One region of the Leifsonia sp. A12D58 genome, then DNA from elsewhere that is predicted to be linked to it. Evidence: predicted binding sites of a transcription regulator. Region 1 holds the regulator's gene; the other holds the start of a gene.
What was found. The regulator LexA, encoded in region 1, represses DNA repair genes until DNA is damaged. The targets are predictions, from matches to a motif close to TCGAACANNTGTTCGA.

Region 1 (9,897 bases):
GCGATTCCCTTGAAGAGAATCGAGTCCGGGTCGGACTGAACGGTGTTCCAGCCGATGTGCGGGAGCACAGGGGCATTCAATTCGGTCACGGTGCCCGGCCATTCGCCGAGCCCCTCGGAGTCGATGCCACGCTCGACGCCGTGTTCGAACATGACCTGCATGCCGACACAAATTCCTAGCACCGGGCGACCACCTGAGAGACGCCTGTCGATGATCTCGTCGCCGCCCGCAGCCTTCAGCGCATCGACAACTGCGCTGAACGCACCGACACCGGGTACCAGCAGACCGTCGGCCTCGAGCGCCAGTTTGCGGTTCGACGTCAGCGTGACATCCGCGCCGGCCAGCTCAAGAGCTTTGACGGCGGAGTGGACATTGCCTGTTCCGTAGTCAAAGACGACAACGTTGGTCACAGTGCTCCCTTGGTCGACGGGATGCCGACGACGAGTGGGTCACGTGCTTTTGCCTCGCGGAACGCGCGCGCGAATGCCTTGAACTCGGCTTCGGCGATGTGGTGCGGATCACGCCCGCCCAGCACGTTGACGTGCACCGTCAGGCCGGCGTTGTACGTGATGGCCTCAAAGACATGACGCACCATGGACCCGGTGAAGTGGCCACCGATGAGGTGGAATTCGAAACCAGAGGGCTCGCCGGCGTGCACGAGGTATGGGCGTCCCGAAATGTCGACGACAGCCTGCACGAGTGCCTCGTCCAAGGGAACCAGGGCATCACCGTAACGAGAGATCCCTGACTTGTCGCCGAGAGCCTGCTTGATTGCCTGACCGAGCACAATGCCGATGTCTTCAACGGTGTGGTGCACATCGATGTCGGTGTCGCCTGTCGCAGTGACGGTGAGGTCGGTCAGCGAGTGCTTCGCGAATGCAGTGAGCAGGTGATTGTAGAACGGCACCGAGGTGTTGATATCACTGACACCGGTTCCGTCGAGGTCGATCGAAAGAGCGATGCTGGACTCGCTGGTCTTCCGCTGCAGGGTGGCAGTACGGTGCGAGGCGACTGGGAGTGAGCTCATACCTCTAGTTTATTGGGCTTCGGGCGTGTCAAGGCGCGCAATGGCCTCAAGAAACGCGGTTGTCTCGGCTTCAGTGCCCGCCGTTACCCGGAGGTGGTTGGGGATTCCGACGTCGCGAATCAGGATGCCCTCCTCCAGGAGCGCATTGAACGTTGAGTGTGGGTCGGTAACTCCACCGAACAGTACGAAGTTGCTCCAGCTCCGGTACGGCGTGTAGCCGAGCATGGTCAGCTCAGCGACAAGTCGATCGCGCTGGCCTCTGATCTCGTCAACCATTGCCAGCATCTCGGCAGAGTGAGCGAGGGCTGCATTGGCGGCAGCCTGAGTGAGCGCAGACAGGTGGTACGGCAGGCGCACAAGGCGCAGGGCATCGGTGACTGCAGGGTCTGCGGCAAGGTACCCGACTCGGGCTCCGGCGAAGGCGAATGCCTTGCTCATCGTGCGGGACACGAGAAGGCGCGGACGCCCGGGCAGCAGGCTGAGCGCGCTCGGCGCTCCGACTGGAGCGAATTCGGCGTATGCCTCGTCAACGACGACGATGCCGGTGCTGGCGTTGTAGACGGCCTCGATCGTGTCGAGTGGGAGCGGCGTGCCCGTCGGGTTGTTCGGTGCGCACAGGAAGACCAGATCGGGGTTCGTCCGCTGCACCCACTCGGCCGCCGTCTGCGGGGAGAGCTCGTAGTCGGCGTCGCGCTGCCCTGGGATCCACTCGGTTCCGGTGCCTGCAGCGAGGATGGGATACATGGAGTAGGTGGGGGTGAAGCCAAGTACAGTGCGCCCCGGCCCTCCGAAAGCCTGCAGCACCTGCTGGAGCACCTCGTTCGATCCGTTGGCCGCCCAGATGTTGTCGGCGGTCAGACCGTGCCCGAGATAGCGAGCGAGTCCCTCGCGTAGCTCGGTGAACTCGCGATCGGGATAGCGATTGACAGTGAGGATCGCCTGGGCCAGCGCCGCGACGATGTCGTGCGCAACAGCCTCGGGGATGGGGTGCGTGTTCTCATTGACGTTGAGCGCAACGGGGACGATCTTCTGCGGAGCGCCATACGGAGTCTGACCTCTCAGGTCAGGACGGAGTGGGAGGTCATCAAGGCTGGTCACTCGAACAACTTTACCGCCGGCAGCTGGGCGCACTACGTAGTGTGGCTGCGAGCCGGATGGGAGCAACCGACGCAGCGCCGGAGATCCCCTTCGAGGCTCCCTATCGAATAGGGAGATGCGGCCAGGCTGCTTAGTTCGACAGTGGCAGGGCCAGACGCTGCCCCGGCTCCACGTCTGCTGATGCCAGCTGGTTGAGGCTCACGATATCGGCGATGACATCGCGTGGATCTGACGACGGAGCGAACGTTTCAGCAACGTCCCAGAGGGATTCTCCTGCGGAGATGGTGACGTAGTCGAACGCGGCAGCGCCTGAGGCCGCAGCATTTGATGCCGAAGCAACGCCACCATTCACCGCAAGGACCAATGCCATCACAATGAGCGGTGCTGCAGCCAGAGTGGTGAATACGATGCGACCACGTCGGGTCAGGCGCAGCCGGGTTGATGCAACCCGCACTGCGAACTCTGGTGACTCTGCCGAGTCACTAGCCGTTTGTACGAATGCCATTGGTGCGGGTGCCGCGGCGAACGGTGACACCGTCGAACGTGTTCTGATGCAAATTACTGCGCTCATGTCGAACCTCCAGGTAAGGACGCATCTGGCTCTCGGCCGGGAGAGCCAGATGCGAATCTATGTTCCGAATATATATTCGATTATTCGAACAATCAAGCATGTTTGCGGTTGTTACCGAAAAGAAATGTGCGACACACTCGAACAAACGTTTGCCGATAGGGGGTGTGCCGGATACAGTTTCGATTGTTCGGTTGAACTCAATCAGACACCACTGACATTGCAGCGGACGTGCCATTCGCACTGCGCAAGACAGGCATAAGGGGCGAGGAAAGTGACGCAAGAGACCAGCGGTCCACGCAGCAAGAACGAGAAGGCAGTGGCCGGCGGCACGCGGCGACGCAAGAGCCTGAGCGAGAAGCAGCTCTCGATTCTCGACTTCATCCAGCGTTCGGTTGCCCAGCGCGGCTACCCGCCGAGCATGCGCGAGATCGGTGATGCCGTCGGACTCGCGTCCCTGTCGAGCGTCACCCACCAGCTCAACCAACTCGAACTGAGCGGTTATCTGCGTCGTGACCCCAACCGTCCCCGTGCGCTCGAAATCCTCATCGAGCTCCCGCAGACGACCGAAGACTCTTCTGCCAGCGAGCAAGAGGGCTTCTCCAATGCCCAGATCGGCGACGCAGCGATGGTCCCGCTGGTCGGCCGTATCGCTGCCGGCATCCCGATCACTGCCGACCAGCAGATCGACGAGATCTTTCCGCTCCCCCGCCAGCTCGTGGGCAAGGGCGACCTCTTCATGCTGAAGGTCGTGGGCGAATCCATGATCGATGCTGCGATCTGCGACGGCGACTGGGTTGTCGTGCGCCAGCAGAAGACCGCAGAGAACGGCGAGATTGTGGCAGCGATGCTCGACAGCGAGGCAACCGTCAAGGTGTTCAGGCAGCGCGATGGCCACACCTGGCTACTCCCCCGCAATAGCAACTTCGAACCGATTCTGGGCGACTACGCCGAGATCCTCGGCAAGGTCGTCGCGGTACTGCGTTCGGTCTGATCCCGCACCTCCCGCACCACGAAAAGAGCTGCGGGCCCGACTGGAATACCAGCCGGGCCCGCAGCTCTTTCGTTGTGTCCAGATGCGCTATGCGGGGACCGACACCTCAGACTTCGCGCGCACCGCGCGAGTCGCCGTGAGGATGTTCCGCAGCGACTCGACAGTCTCGTCATAGCCGCGAGTTTTCAGCCCGCAGTCGGGGTTGATCCAAACCTGACGTCCCGGGATCGACTCCAACGCGCGTTCGATCAGCTCGGTGACCTCGGTGACGCTCGGCACCCGCGGAGAGTGGATGTCGTACACACCAGGGCCGATTCCGTGGTCGAAGCCGCTTGAGCTGATGTCGCTGACGACCTCCATCCGAGACCGGGCCGCTTCGATGCTCGTGACATCGGCATCCAGGTTGCGGATCGCGTCGATGACGACGCCGAACTCTGAATAGCACAGGTGTGTGTGGATCTGGGTGACCTCGGCCACACCGGCAGTTGCCAGCTTGAAGGATCCTACCGACCAGTCAAGGTAGGCAGCCTGATCCTTCTTCTTGAGCGGGAGCAGCTCGCGCAGCGCCGGCTCATCGACCTGCACGATACCGATGCCCGCGGCCTCCAGATCTCCGATCTCGTCACGGAGGGCGAGCGCCACCTGACGCGCAGTCTCGCCGAGCGGCTGGTCGTCGCGTACGAACGACCAGGCCAAAATCGTCACAGGGCCGGTAAGCATGCCCTTGACCGGCTTCTCGGTCAGGCTCTGGGTGTAGACCGACCAATCAACGGTGATCGGCTTCGGACGCGAGACGTCTCCCCACAGGATCGACGGGCGCGTGCACCGGCTACCGTACGACTGCACCCAGCCATTTTCGGTAACGGCGAACCCGTCGAGGTTTTCGGCGAAATACTGCACCATGTCATTGCGCTCCGGTTCGCCGTGAACCAGCACGTCGAGTCCGATCTCTTCCTGCAGCTCGACCACGCGACGGATCTCGGCGCGCATCAGCGCGGCGTACTCATCCGTGGTCAGCTCACCCTTATTGAGCTGGGCACGAGCGCGCCGAATCTCGCCGGTCTGAGGGAATGAGCCGATCGTCGTCGTCGGCAGGAACGGCAAGTCAAATGCTTCGTCCTGCGCAGCAACTCTGGCAGCGTAGTCACCGCGGTTGAAGTCAGCCTCGGTCAGATCAGCTGCACGAGCGCGTACTTCACCGTCGCGCACGCCCGGTGCGGCCAGTCTGGCGGCGAGGGCAGCGGATGCAGCATCCAGCTCATCCTGGATCGCGCTCTGCCCATCGACGAGCCCACGGGCAAGCGTCGCGACCTGGGCGACCTTCTGGTCGGCGAAGGCAAGCCAGCTGCTGAGATCGTCGCCGAGTGACGACTCGTCGAGCACATCGTGCGGAACGTGCAGCAGCGACGTCGAGGTCGAGACGGCGATGCGCGGGCTGAGCGTTGCAAGAGCGGATGCCGTCGCAAACGCCGCAGCAAGGTCGCCGCGCCAGATGTTGTGCCCATCGATCACGCCGGCGACCAGCGTCTTGTCCGCAAGGGCGGCGACGGCATCCGGAGTCTGACCGCGCACCAGGTCGAGGCCGATGGCCTCGATGGGTGACTCGGCCAGCACGGGTAGTGCGTCGTCAAGGCTGCCGTACGGCGCTGCGACGAAGAGAGCCGGACGCTGCTCGAGCCTGCCAAGCGTCGAGTAGGCGAAGCGGGCTGCGCCCAAGAGTTCAGCGCGAGGCACCTCGATGCTCTCGCTGACGAGGGCCGGCTCATCGAGCTGCACCCACTCGGCGCCGGCCTCGGCCAGGCGCGCAAGCAGTGCGGCGTAGACCGGGATGAGGTCGTCGAGACGTGACAGCGGCACAAAACCTGTGGGTGCCTCGTCGCTCGGCTTGCTGAGCGCCAACAACGTGACGGGGCCGACAATGACGGGCCTGGTCACGTAGCCCGCAGCCTTGGCCTCAGCAAACTGGCGCACGATGCGGTCGCTGGCGAGCGAGAAGCTCGTCTCAGGGCCGATCTCCGGCACCAGGTAGTGGTAGTTCGAGTCGAACCACTTGGTCATCTCGAGCGGCAGGTTGTCACCTTCGCCACGGGCCAGCGTGAAGTAGCCGGCGAGGTCAATCCGGCCGTCGGCGTCGACCAGCGAAGCGAAGCGTCTGGGCACCGCTCCCACGGTGACCGCGGCATCCAGCACATGGTCGTAGTAGGAGAACGACTCGGGGATCGCCGAGTCGGTCGCTCCGAGGCCGAGTTCGACAAGCCGCGCACGAGTTGTTGTCCGAAGCTCGGCAGCGATGGCTTCGAGTTCGGTTTCATCGATGCGTCCAGACCAGAAGGCTTCGACTGCCTTCTTCAGCTCGCGCCGGCGCCCGATGCGCGGGTAGCCGAGAATGGTGCCGGTCGGGAAAGCGGGGGTGGTTGTCATGCTGGTTCCTTGACTGTTGAGGCAGATACTGCGGTGGCGGACAGACGGTCATCACGGTGAGACGGGAGGTGAGAAGTGAAGGGGATGTAGTCGGCGGGCAGGGCTCCTGCGCGCTCGAGCACCGACAGCACGGTGCGGTGCTGGTTGAAGGCGTACAGGTGCAGGCCGGGTGCACCTCCGGCCAGAAGCTCGCTGGCCAGCGCTGCGGCGTGAGCGATCCCGATTTCACGCTGACCTACTTCGGTCGGTTCGATCTCAAGCTGGATCGACAGCTCTGACGGCAGCTCTTCGCCGGAGAGCTGCAGGATGCGCTTCAGTCGCGCCGGGTTCGTCACCGGCATGATGCCGGGCAGGATCGGAAACTCAACGCCGGCTTCCCGTGCCCGGTGGATGAAGCTGAGGTAGTGGTCTGCGTGGAAGAACAGCTGGGTGATCGCCAGGTTCGCACCGGCCGCCTGCTTGGCCAGCAGCGTGTCGATGTCCTGCGACGTCGAGCGTGAGCGTGGGTGGCCATTGGGGAAAGCAGCGACGGCCACGCGCACCCTGTCACGCTCTGAGCTCACTGCTCTGGCATCAGGCAGGCCAGGGATGACGCTCTCCCGGTATGGCGCACGTTCGGCCTGCACGCGGTGGATGAGCTGCACAAGTTCACCGGCACTGCCGAGGTCACCGAGAAAAACCTCGCCCTCCGTTGTGCCCTCCGGAGGGTCGCCACGCAGAGCGAGGAAGTTGCGTACGCCGGCGTCCAGAAACTCACGGATCAGCTGGCTGGCCTCTGCATGCGACGAGCCTACGCAGGTGAGGTGGGCCATCGGTTCGACGCCGGTGGCGTGCAGGATGTAACGCAGCACGTCGAGCGACGACGTGCGCGACGAGCCGTTGGCCCCGTAGGTCACCGAGATGAACTCGGGTCTGGCCGCGGCCAGTTTGTCGATCGTGGCGGTGAGAGCTGCGGCCGCTGTGTCAGTTCGGGGCGGGTACAGCTCGAACGAAACTGGAACGCGGCGAGGACAGTCTGAGTCCGTCGTCGTCATCATGAAACCTCATTCGGCATAGGCGCTGCCGCAGCCGGGCGGCCGCGGTCCGCCAGCTAGAGAACTGGCGAATTGTCGCGGGCGGGTGCCGGGCTCGGCTGTCGCTCCATGCCGACCGGAATTGTCCGGGCGGCAACGATTGGAGCGACTCTAACAACACCGAAGTCGAATGAAAATGACTGTGACCGAATATGTCGCTCTCGGCCTGAGCGTGAGGTTTTACTGGTTACGCCGTGACGGCTTTCACCTGGGTGAATGGCGCAAACTGAGCCTGAATTTCGGGCGTGACAAGTGCGCGCACCTTCGTGCCTGACTCGGCGTACTCGGTGGAGAGCACCTTGCCCTGCTCGTGCAGGACGGCGATCAGGTCACCACGCTCGTACGGGATGAGCAGCTCAAGTTCGATGCCAGGTGTCGGCAGCAGCGCAGCGATGGTCTCCAGCAGCTCCTCAACGCCCTCTCCAGAGCGCGCGGAGACGAAGAGGGCCTTCGGTTGCAACCCTCGCAGAACCAGACGGTCATCGTCGCTGATCAGGTCGCTCTTGTTGAACACAACGATCTCGGGAATATCCCTGGCACCGACTTCACCGATGACGTCGCGCACCGTGGAGAGCTGGCTCGCCGGGTCGGGGTGCGAACCGTCGACGACGTGCACGATGACGTCGGCATCCGCTACTTCTTCAAGTGTTGAGCGGAATGCCTCAACCAACTGGTGCGGCAGGTTGCGCACGAAACCGACGGTGTCGGTAAAGGTGTAGAGACGGCCGTCTGCGGTCGTGGACTTGCGCACAGTGGCATCCAGGGTCGCGAAGAGGGAGTTCTCGACAAGCAGGCCGGCCTTGGTGATGCGATTGAGCAGGCTCGACTTGCCGGCGTTCGTGTAGCCGGCGATGGCGACGGATGGCACGGCGTTGCGCTTGCGGTTGGCTCGCTTCGCTTCACGTGCCGGCTTCATCTCGACCATCTGCTTACGCAGCTTCGACATGCGGGTGTGGATGCGACGGCGATCCAGTTCAATCTTGGTTTCACCAGGACCACGGGAACCCATTCCGGCCCCTGTGCCACCGACCTGGCCGCCGGCCTGGCGGGACATCGAGTCACCCCAACCACGCAAACGCGGCAGCAGGTATTCAAGCTGGGCGAGTTCGACCTGCGCCTTACCCTCACGGCTCTTGGCGTGCTGGCTGAAGATGTCGAGGATGACGGCCGTGCGGTCGATGACCTTGACCTTGACCATGTCTTCGAGTGCACGACGCTGGCTGGGAGCGAGTTCAGTGTCGGCGATCACCGTGTCTGCACCGAGGGCTTGCACGAGTCCGGCCAGTTCCTCGACCTTGCCCTTACCGAGGTAGGTGCTGGGGTCGGGAGTCGCACGGCGCTGCAGCAGACCGTCGAGAACCGTGGCGCCCGCAGTTTCGGCCAGGGCGGCGAGCTCGCGCATTGAGTTTTCGGCATCGGCCGTGGTGCCGTGCGTGTAGAGGCCGATCAGGATCACGTTCTCCAGCCGCAGCTGGCGGTACTCGACCTCTGTGACGTCTTCGAGTTCGGTGGAGAGGCCACCGACGCGGCGCAACGCGTTTCGATCGGCGCGCTCCGTCTGCTCACCGTCGCGTTCGGCGTCGGCGTGCACGTTGGTGTCGGTCTGCAGGGCCTGTGCGGATCCGCCGAAAACTGCGTATCCGGAGGCGCGGCTATCGGCGTTGGCCAGCACGCGAGCGACTACATCGTCTTCGTGTGGCGTCTGTGGTTCAGTCATTGCTTTAACCCTAGTTCCTCTAACTCCGGTAAGTTCCCTCTATGGCACCCGAGCACTATTTCTCTTCGGCGCCCGACAGCGAACTCAAACTGCGACAGATTTCGGTGCAGCTGGCCGGCCAAAAACACACTGTAACGACCGCGAATGCGGTCTTCAGTCCCGAACATATCGACACCGGAACACAGGTGTTGCTGAACAATACCCCGCCCCCACCACCTGGTGGTGATTTTCTGGACCTGGGCTGCGGCTGGGGACCCATCAGCTTGCACTTGGCTCTGCTGTCGCCGCACGCGACGATCTGGGCCGTCGACGTCAACGAGCGTGCGCTCGATCTCGTACGTCGGAACGCCGAGAGTCTTGGCCTCTCCAACATCAACGCGGTACTCGCCAAAGATGTTCCCGACGACATCAGCTTCCGCACGATCTGGTCGAATCCCCCGATCAGGGTCGGCAAAGAAGTTCTGCACGACTTGATGACAACGTGGTTGCCACGCCTTCAGCCCGACTCGGATGCCTGGCTCGTTGTGCAGCGCAACCTCGGCTCTGATTCGTTGCAGCGCTGGTTGGATGGCGCACTGTCTGCTGATTTCAGCACCAGCAGGGAAAGCACGAACAAGGGCTTCCGCATCCTGCGCGTCCATCGCCGAGGCCTGCCGGACGAGCCCGACTTCGAATAACACTCACCGCGCGGTCGGGCCTCGGCTCGGCCGCGCATTTATCTGTGCACCCGGGAGTGCGCGCTCATTCGTGAGTGCGCCTGCGTTTCTTAGCCGAGGTTGAGTACGCCGTCGAAGACGAGTTCGGCCGGACCGGACAGCGAGACGTGCTCGCCATCTTCGGTCGGGAACATCCGTACGCCGAGTACGCCGCCCGGTACCTGGACGCGCCACTGGTGCGGTGCTGACGCGCCTGCCCAGTGCCGCGTGGCCAATGCCGCAGCGACGGCTCCTGTGCCGCAGGAAAGCGTCTCACCGCTGCCTCGCTCGTGCACGCGCATCC
Region 2 (9,897 bases), on a different contig from region 1:
GCTGGTTGCCGTGCAGACGGAGGCCGAGACCGGCTGCTCGGCCGGCAAGCAGGATCTCGCGGGCCTGATCGACGTCGAAGGCTCCGCGTTCGCAGAAGACATCGATGAAACTCACCCAGGGCAGCACAGCGTCGAGCATCGGGCCGGTGACCAGGTCGATGTAGTCGCGGGTGTCGATGCCCTCGGGTACGAGGTGGGCGCCGAGGAATGTCACGACATCGGCTGTTTCGGAACCGATGCGGGCCGAGCGCTGTTCGGTCTCGACGTCGAGGCCATAACCGGTCTTGGTCTCCAGATACGTGGTGCCCTGACGCTCGGCTTCCCGGCGGAGGCGAACGAGCGTGTTCTGCAGTTCTCCGTCTGTGGCAGCCCTGGTGGCCCGCACGGTTGTCGCGATGCCGCCCGCCGCATACTTCTGACCGGCCATCCTGGCCTCGAACTCGGCTGACCGATCACCGGCGAACAGCATGTGGCTGTGGGAGTCCACCCAGCCGGGCAGCAGCGCGCGGCCGCCGATGCTTGTTCGGATGTCGGCGGCCGGTGCTGATGCGGCGTCACCGATCCAGGCGATACGACCGTCCTGCACGATGAGTGCCGCGTTGGTGCGGCGGGACTCACCGTCGACCTGCGTGGTGAGCTCGCCGATGTCGGTGATGAGTTCGGTGGGTGCGCTGGTATCTGTCATGATGCCATTTCGTTGGTACGGGCGGCGAGTACGCTGAGGGCGGCACGGAGGAGTACTGCCGGGTCGGTCACTGTGCCCGGCGTTGCGGGGCTATACAACTGCCCGTCGACGGCAACCAGCCGCCCGCCGACGATCACCTGGAGCACATCGGATGCGGTGGCCGTAAGCACCAGTTGTTCCGTCGCGCTCCCGGTAGTACGCACCGACCCTGCATCCACCTCGACGAGATCGCACCAGGAGCCCACCCTGATGCCGCCGTGGCCGAGCCCGAGTGACTGATAGCCGGACTCTGTCAGTGCGGTCAGTAGCTCAGCAGGATTGAACCTCCCGCGAAATCCGGTTGCCAGGCGTTCTCCGGCCTCCAACCCTCGAGCTTCGAGGAACGGGTCGACGACAGCGTTCTGGTCGGAGCCGAGGGCTATGCGTGCTCCCGCATCGGCGAGCGCCCTTGCTGGGCCGATGCCATCGGCGAGATCGGCCTCCGTCGTCGGGCACATCACCACGCCTACGCCTGCATCGCCGAGGAGTGCGATGTCTCTGGCGCTCAGATGAGTGGCATGCACCACGCTGAGCCGAGGGGAGAGAGAGCCCAACTCGTCGAGAAGCTCGGTCGGGGTGAGGCCGTACTCGGCCAGGCAATCGATATTCTCTTGCGGTTGCTCAGAGAGATGGATGTGCAGGGGTGTCTTAGCGGGGAGGCCATCGAGGATTGTACGGATGTCATCCCGGGTGAGTGCCCGTACCGAGTGCAGCGCTGCGCCGAGGACGACGCTACTGGCGTCCGGTATTCCTGCAGTGGTGGCAACGCCCGTGCCATCGGCACCCAGCAGCTGGTTCAGGCTGTGCCAGCGCTTGAGCCAGCCATTCGCTGAGCCGTCACCGAATCGCCGTTGGTCGGCCGAGAGCTCCGCACCGATGCCGCCACGCAGGTAGCTGGTGTCGAGCAGCGTCAGACGGATGCCCACCTCCCGTGCTGCGGACACCAGCGCCAACTCCATGGCGTGCTCTCGGGAGTCGGGCGGCCCGGGAAGCTCGGGCAGCCCCGACTGTCCGGCCAGTCCGTGCTGCGAGCCGTATGGCGTGCCATCCGGTGAATGGTGCACGTAGTGGAACTCACCGACGGCCGTCCAGCCCGCGGTCACCATCTCGGCGAACACCGCCTTGGCCAGGTCGTAGTAGCTGGCGGGGTCGAGAGCGGCCGCTGCGGCATACATTGTCTCGCGCCACACCCAGAATGTGCCGCCATTGGCATGAGTTCGGCCACGCAGTGCCCGGTGAAAGGCATGCGAGTGCGCATTGGCCATACCGGGAAGCACAGTGCCGAGGCGGACGTCGCCGGCGTGCGCTGCGACATCCGCTTCGATCCGGGTGATCTGGCCAGCGGAGTCGGCGTGGATACGCACAGCCTGCGTGGCTACACCCCCGATGAGCGCGCTCTCGCACCAGTAGATCATTGCAGTAGCTCCCTGAGGACAGATTCGAGTGCGGTCACGCCGGCTAGGCAATCGTCGAGTTCGGCGAATTCGTCTGGCGAGTGCGAGATGCCGGTGGGGTTCCGTACGAACAACATCGCCGACGGTACGACGGATGCCAGTACCCCTGCATCGTGTCCGGCTCCTGTCGACAGGGTGGGAATGCCTCCCAACGTGCTGGCGACCTGGCTGCGCAGTTCAGGGTCGAGGTGGACGACGCTGCTCCAGGACTCTTCGGTCACCAGAACGGCGCAGTTCTCTTTTGTGGCGGCATCCGCGGCGAGCGCTTCTATATCGGACACCAGGGCACGGGTCTCTTCGTCGGTCTCTGCCCGCACATCGAGGGTGGCGGTCACCGTGCTGGCGATGACGTTGGTGCCGCCGGGGATGGCATCGATCCGACCGACGGTCGCCCGACTGCCCTGCGCGTAACTGCCCTCGCGTGCCCGTGCGGCGTCCCTGATCGCCACTGTTGCCCGGGCCGCGGCGATCATCGGGTCGCGTCGGCCGTCCATCGGCGTTGCCCCGGCGTGGTTACCCTCCCCGGTGAAGCGCAGCTGCCAACGGCCATGGGCCAGGATCGACGACGCGACGGCCACCGGTTCGCCCAGGTCGATGAGACCACGTCCCTGCTCGACGTGCAGCTCGATGAACAGCCCGATGCGCTCGAGAGCCTCGGAATCGCGGCCGATGTGAGCCGGGTCGAGTCCGGCGCCGGCCGCAGCGGCATCGAAGCGGATGCCATCACCGTCGGTCAGCCCTCGCGCCCGCTCGGGTGAGATGGCCCCTGTGAGCAGGCGTGACCCGAGGCAGGCCACCCCGAAGCGTGAACCCTCCTCTTCGGCGAACACGAGGATGGCGCAGGGCCTGCGGGGAGTGAATCCGGTGGACTGGAGGCGGGCAATGGCATCCAGGGCGCTGATCACGCCCAGGGGGCCGTCATATGCGCCGCCGCCGGGTACCGAGTCGAGATGGCTGCCGGTCACGACAGCGTTGCTACCGGGCGCACCCCACCAGGCCCAGATATTGCCGTTGCGGTCGGTTTCGACGTCCAGGCCGAGTCTGACTGCGCGTTCGATGAACCACTCGCGCAGTTCGAGCTCTGCCGGTTGCCAGATGTGGCGGGAGTAGCCACCGCGGGAGGCATCACGGCCAGTGCCATTGATCTCGGCGAGACCAGCGAGGGTACCGTGTGCCACTTCGGTGAGGGTCATGACTCGGTCATGGGGATACGCAGGCCACGCTCCTGGGCCACCTCCGTGGCGCGCTCGTAGCCGGCATCCACGTGGCGCATCACGCCGGTACCCGGATCATTCACCAGCACGCGCTCGATCTTCTGCGCCGCGAGATCTGTCCCGTCGGCGACAAGTACCTGCCCGGCGTGGATGGACCGACCGATGCCCACACCACCACCGTGGTGGATGGAAACCCAGGTGGCTCCGGAAGCCGTGTTGAGCAGGGCATTGAGCAGCGGCCAGTCGGCGATGGCGTCCGATCCGTCTGCCATACCCTCTGTCTCCCGGTATGGAGAGGCGACAGAACCCGAGTCGAGGTGGTCGCGTCCGATGACGACAGGGGCAGACAGCTCACCGGATGCCACCATCTCGTTGAACTTCAGGCCGGCCAGGTGTCGCTCCTTGTAGCCCAGCCAGCAGATACGTGCGGGCAGGCCCTCGAAGTGCACCTTCTCCTGGGCAGCGGTGATCCAGCGGTGTAGGTGTGCGTCGTCGGGGAACAGCTCGAGGATCGCCTTATCGGTTGCTGCGATGTCTGCTGGGTCACCAGAGAGGGCGGCCCAGCGGAACGGGCCCTTACCCTCGGCGAACAGGGGGCGGATGTAGGCCGGGACGAAGCCAGGGAAGTCGAATGCGCGGTCATAGCCCCCCAGACGCGCTTCAGCCCTGATGGAGTTGCCATAGTCGAACACCTCGGCGCCGGCATCCTGAAATTCCACCATCGCCTGCACCTGCTTCGCCATGGCCGCGCGCGCTCGCAGGGTGAAGCCCTCGGGGTCTGCCGCAGCCAGGGTGTGCCACTCCTCAACGCTGACACCCTCGGGGAGGTAGTTGAGCGGATCGTGAGCGGATGTCTGATCGGTCACGATGTCGATGGGTACCCCACGGCGTAGGAGCTCGGGGAACACTGTCGCCGCATTGCCGACAACACCGACGGAGAGAGCCCGCCCTTCTGCCTTGGCCGTCAGCACACGGGAGAGAGCGTCATCGAGGTCGTCAGTCATCTCGTCGAGGTAGCCGTGGTCAACGCGACGGGCAAGACGTGCGGGATCGACATCCACGATGAGTACTGCGCCGCCGTTCATTGTCACGGCCAGGGGCTGGGCGCCGCCCATGCCGCCTGCACCACCGGTGAGGGTGAGAGTACCGGCGAGGGTGCCGCCGAAGCGCTTGTCGGCGACGGCGGCGAATGTCTCGTATGTACCCTGCAGGATGCCCTGGGTACCGATGTAGATCCAGGAGCCGGCTGTCATCTGTCCGTACATGGTGAGACCGGCGGCTTCGAGCTTGCGGAACTCAGGCCAGGTCGCCCAATCGCCCACCAGGTTGGAGTTGGCGATGAGCACGCGGGGTGACCATTCGTGGGTACGGAAGACACCGACGGGCTTGCCCGACTGGACGAGGAGGGTCTCATCCGCTTCCAGGGTGGTGAGGGTGCGCACGATGGCGTCGAATGCCTCCCAGCTGCGGGCAGCTTTGCCCGTACCGCCGTAGACCACCAGATCGTCCGGACGCTCAGCGACCTCAGGGTCGAGATTGTTCATCAGCATGCGGATGGCAGCCTCGGTCTGCCAGCTCTTAGCGGTGAGAGTGTTACCCCGGGCTGCGCGTACAGGGCGAGCTATGGAGGGGGCGGAGACAGGGGATGACGTCTGCTGTGCTGCCTGCGGCTCCGGCGTCTGCTGAGGTTCCTGCTGCTGAATGGCCATGGGTTCATTGAAGCTGAGCGCGCTCGCCGAAGCACCGTGTGTGGGGCGGGTTGTGTCTGGTATGTCAGACAGTCGCCAGAACGGGGCGGCGAGAGCTGGCTGCTAGTTGCTGGTTGCTGGTTGCCGGTTCCTAGTAACTGGCCGCTGGCCGCTGGCTGCTTAGAGCTGCATGCCCAGGACAGTACGGACGGGGATGTTGCCACCACGGTCGTCAGTGACCCGCTGCATCCCGATCTTTTCATCGACGCGCTCAGAGGCCCGGTTGTCAGGATGGATGATGGCCACGAGGTCAGTAGCGTCGACGTGTCCGCGTGCGAAGTCGCGGCAGGCCGTAGCTGCTTCTGTCGCATATCCGTAGCCCTGTAGTTCAGCGCGAACGTGATACCCGACCTCAAGCATGGGTGAGCCGTTGACGTCCTGCCAGGTAAGGCCGCAATCGCCGACAAATCCACCATCGAGTGTCTCGATCACCCAGAGGCCATAGCCGTGTGCGGCATAGTTCGCTTGGTTCCACTGGATCCAGGCGGCAGCTTCGTCGCGCGACTTGGGCGCTGGATAGAAACGCATGACGTCGGGGTCGCCCAGCAGTGCGGCCATATCGTCCAGATCGGAGTGGGCCATCTCTCGGAACTGCAGCCGAGCCGTGGGTAGGGGATGCGTCATATGGCCACGATATCTAACCAGCGGAGGCGGTACGTCACGGCGGTTAGCACCTGCTGGGGTAAAACAGCCACGGGTCGCTTCACCGCCAATGGGGGAGTACTGCTGCACCTGCCCAAGGCTCAGGTACGGGCGTTGTTTCCGGATGCGTCTGCCTTCGCCACACGGGAGACGCCGATACTCATGACACGGTACAGAGCTACTCGCGCCTGACCTGAATTCTGGAGGAGTTACGTGAGAGGGGATATATTGCGCCGAGGATAGTGATGCCCGGTGTCGCATCCATCGTTATCGATCTCCGTCGTCGGTGTTCGTGATCACGTGGGTTCTGCCGGTGCATCCGGTGCTTCCCTTGCTGCTGGTGTTTGCAGTGCTGTGAGTTCTTCGTGGTGCTGGCTCCCGCGTGTCTTCGCTGAGCTGGCTAACTAGAGTGTGGCGCTCGCCGAAGCACCGGGACGTTTCGCGCTCCCCCTGTGATCGAGACGTGCTGGGCATGGTGAGCGAGACGTGCTGGGCGCTGGGCCAACTCGCCCGGCCGGCTCACAGCCCGGTGAGGGTGTGCTGAGTTGCACGGTGCTGGCCGCCGGGTCGCCAGAGTTGTTCAGGATCGAGCCAGGGCGGTGCCTTGATCTGAGGCGCGCCCTTCACCATTCGGATCTGCCAGCCGGAGGTCTCGAGGCTGTGATGGTGGTACCAACAGAGGAGCACTCCATTATTGATGTCGGTTTTTCCGTTGGATTGCCAGGGGATGACGTGGTGGGCTTCGGTCCAGGCCGGTGGAGTGTCACAGCCTGGGATCGCACAGCCGCCGTCGCGGGCGGCCATCGCTCGACGCTGCTGTCGGTTGAAGATCCGCTCAACTCGGCCGAGGTAGAGCACTTCGTTATTGTCGCTAAAAACGATCTTTTGGTAACCGCCGGCGCAGATCATCCGCTGCACGGTGCGCAGCGAGACCGGGGCTTCGACGCCGTCGATCCAGCCGACACCATTCTCATCGGCGAGGTCGCGAGCGTTGACGTGCTCCATGACCGTCGGGGCGGACCCGCCGATCGTGGGAGCGTGCGGGTCGCGAGCTGCCGCGTCGTACAGGCCGCGGAGTACATCGGCGCGTTTCTCCGCTGCAGTGCGGCCATCGAATGGAATGGGGGCCTCTGGAAGTTCACCGGAGTCGATGCGGGCCTGTTGTTCGGCTTCAGCTGCTTGCTCGGAGAGCGAGGGGAACGCCGGACTCCTGCCGGTCAGGTCGTCGGGATCCGCCAGGTCGTCGGGATCGACGGGGTGGCCGGGATCGGCCAGATGTGCGTCTGGGAGCAGGCCACCGTTTCCCGGCAGCGGGGCGTGCGCGGCCAGAAAGGGGTTCGTGACGCCATCGATGATGCCGCGCATCTCCGGCGTGACACCGCCATGCAGTGAATAGAGGCCATTGCGCAAGCTCCCGAAACTGAAGTGGCTGCGCGCCTCATAAATATCATCATTCGGCGCCGCACCGTCGGGATCGAGCCGAGCCACCCACACAGCCACCTGCCCACGGATCGAATCCGCATCGAACGCAAACCCTGCATTCGGCATACCGGCTGTCGTCTCGGTGACCATCCCGGTTGCCGCGGCGACGAGCGCATCCTCCGCGACGTCAAGCAGGTCAGGGTCGACCCGGGATCGAATCTCGCCCAGCCCTGTCACGATGGCCTCCGCTGCATCCACGCCCAACTCACCCGCGAAAAAGGCATCCGCCACAAGCGGAAAGAGCGGCGGCAAGACCTGCGTCAGCTCATATCGGGGCAGCACCTGAACGCCCAGCTTCAACCGGCGAGCCACCTCGCGGCCCGAGATGCGGGTCACTTCGACGATGAGATCGCGGCCATTGCGACATCCGCGCTTGCGTGCCAGAGAATCCTTGCCGAGCCACCTCGCAGAACGCCGCTCAACATCGGTCGCGGCGGCAACCCTGGCGGCATCCGTCATGTGGCCGAGGGCCTCTGCCTCGGCCAGCACGGCAAGCGCATCATCATCAGCCAGCAGCGGCAAAGACGAGTCGGCCAGCGCGGCAGCGACCAGTGACCTGGCCTGCTTCAGCGCCACGACAAGCGGAAGAGCCGTCGAATGTGCGGATGGTTTTTCACTCAGGAGAGTCATGGTGTCATCGCGTCACGCTCGGTCGCCCCATTGGGCGGCGAGGCCGGAGTTGCGGTGGAGAAGGTCATAACACAATCATTCCAGTTTCGTAGGTATGTTCGAAGGAGGCTCGCATTCTGTGGAAACTTCGAGAGTCAGGCCCCTTGTGGAGGAGCGACGGCGGCCGATAGCACCCGTCGATTCGCCCTGGTGGATCTGCCGCCGTGCAAGGCCGAGCGCTAATCAAGACCTGAGCGAGGTCTACCGCCTCCGAAAGACAGAAACTCACGGCATCCGCCCCTTTGGCGTCGTTGCTGAAGCCAGCGAGTACCGAACGCCAACTGGTCACGTTCGATGACGTAACGCCGCTGCACGGCCCGCCATCGGAGACGAGCTCACCGCTTACCGGGCGCGAGAAATCATCATCGCGCATGCATTGCGCGTGCATGGTTGCCACAAGTATTTTCATGCTGTCCTCCTACGTTGGTTGGGACTGCACAGTAGTGGCGCTAGAGGGCGCCACTGACGTTCAAGCTCGCGCTCGGTCGTCCCGATGATCGTGCGGGAACTCGCCGGCGCTTCCAGCAGGGCGAGGTCTGCGTAAGACGAGCCAGCGCCCAATCGCGCTACTGTTCACAAAGCGCTGGAGGTGAGCACGATATGCAACCGAGTATTCTGACGAGAATCGCGTGGAGAACCCTGCTCGCGCTGGTGATATTCAATGCGATTTCGGCCGTGGGCGGAGCCATCGCCATGCTTTTCACCAATGGCCTCGGCATGCCCCAATCGGCGCTGGACGGTGGCCCATTCACGTCGTACTTTCTGCCGGCGCTGATCCTGCTGATTGCCATAGGTGGCACCCACACGCTCTCGACAGTGCTGCTACTGAGACGCAGAAAGTCGTGCCTTTTCTGGACAGCCGTCGCCGGGTTCGCGATGATCATCTGGATTCTGACCGAAACGGCAATCATCCGAGGATTCAGCTGGTTGCAGGGCATCTACTTCGGCGCTGGAGTCGCGGAGCTCGCGCTCGTTTTCGCCATGCTGGGGATCGTGTCGTGGTTGCCTCGTATCGACCTGGGCATCGGCAAAACACCTAAATCGTGAAGCTCGCCCGCGAATCAGCGCAGCGCGCTTACGGCATCCGGCAGCCGGCAACAGCGCGCCGGATGCGGATGCCGGATGCCGACTAAGCGCCATCCAGCACGATCTGGGCAGCACGCCGCAACGAGAGGTTGTCCTCCTGCGACCAGCGCTCGATGATCACATCCGCTTGCTGTCGTGCCGTTCCGGTGAGCCCCACGAGCAGCGGGCGGATGACATCGACGGCGAGCGGATCTGCCAGCGCACTCACGCCTGAGTCGCGGAGGAAGCCCTCGAGGCGAGTCAGATCGGAATTACGGAGGAGCCGAACGTTCGACTGCAGCAAGACGATCGCGGCCAGTCGCAGCTCGAACACGGGTTCAGCCCAGAGCTCAGAACTCAGCGACGTGATCTCGTCGTGGGTCAGGCCGGGGTAGCGGCGCGCCATGTCCCTCATCGTGCCGCGGATGGCTCCGACCGACGCTCCATAGAAGCGGAGTTCGCTTTCGAGCCGTGATTTCGCCTCGGCGGCTCGAAACCAGTCGCCCTCGTTCTGGAGCGTGGCATCCACGAATTCTCCGGCAGCGCTCACCTCTCTATTGTCGCTGCCGTGGACACGCGCAGATGCAACGCCAAGCACCTGACAAGCAGAAAACTGCACGCTGACATGCCGGGCTCGCCCGGCCGGAAAATAGGCTACGAGCCGACCGGCAGCCACCCTGCGGCGCTGGCTCTTTAGTGGGCCGCAGTCGGGGCAGCGGAAGGTGCAGCAGGCTTACTCGCCTTCCCATCCAGCCAGAGCGTGTCGGACTCATCGCTGTGCGCAGTGCCAGTACCCACGTGCTTGGCGTCGATCTTCGCGCCGTTCTTGATCACGTGCACAAGCGCCATGGCGTGACCGCGGCCCAGATCGTAGTCAGCGTTGAGCCAGTCGACGATCA

Region 2: the regulator LexA is predicted to act here: its motif matches at 7,981-7,996, upstream of ACMT3I_RS05095 (DUF222 domain-containing protein).

The regions. Positions count from the first base shown of each region.
Region 1 covers NZ_JBLJAT010000005.1:35,325-45,221, forward strand. Annotated here, with positions in the region: gene hisH (imidazole glycerol phosphate synthase subunit HisH) at 1-410, opposite strand, end outside; gene hisB (imidazoleglycerol-phosphate dehydratase HisB) at 407-1,027, opposite strand; gene ACMT3I_RS12705 (histidinol-phosphate transaminase) at 1,037-2,125, opposite strand; gene ACMT3I_RS12710 (LysM peptidoglycan-binding domain-containing protein) at 2,256-2,579, opposite strand; gene lexA (transcriptional repressor LexA) at 2,968-3,687, shown strand; gene metE (5-methyltetrahydropteroyltriglutamate--homocysteine S-methyltransferase) at 3,775-6,108, opposite strand; gene ACMT3I_RS12725 (methylenetetrahydrofolate reductase) at 6,105-7,145, opposite strand; gene hflX (GTPase HflX) at 7,369-8,898, opposite strand; gene ACMT3I_RS12735 (class I SAM-dependent methyltransferase) at 8,940-9,575, shown strand; gene dapF (diaminopimelate epimerase) at 9,665-9,897, opposite strand, start outside.
Region 2 covers NZ_JBLJAT010000001.1:1,038,901-1,048,797, forward strand. Annotated here, with positions in the region: gene hutI (imidazolonepropionase) at 1-685, opposite strand, end outside; gene ACMT3I_RS05075 (amidohydrolase family protein) at 682-2,139, opposite strand; gene ACMT3I_RS05080 (allantoate amidohydrolase) at 2,136-3,371, opposite strand; gene hutU (urocanate hydratase) at 3,368-5,101, opposite strand; gene ACMT3I_RS05090 (GNAT family N-acetyltransferase) at 5,261-5,764, opposite strand; gene ACMT3I_RS05095 (DUF222 domain-containing protein) at 6,302-7,894, opposite strand; gene ACMT3I_RS05100 (hypothetical protein) at 8,534-8,980, shown strand; gene ACMT3I_RS05105 (DNA alkylation repair protein) at 9,063-9,548, opposite strand; gene ACMT3I_RS05110 (DUF4287 domain-containing protein) at 9,692-9,897, opposite strand, start outside.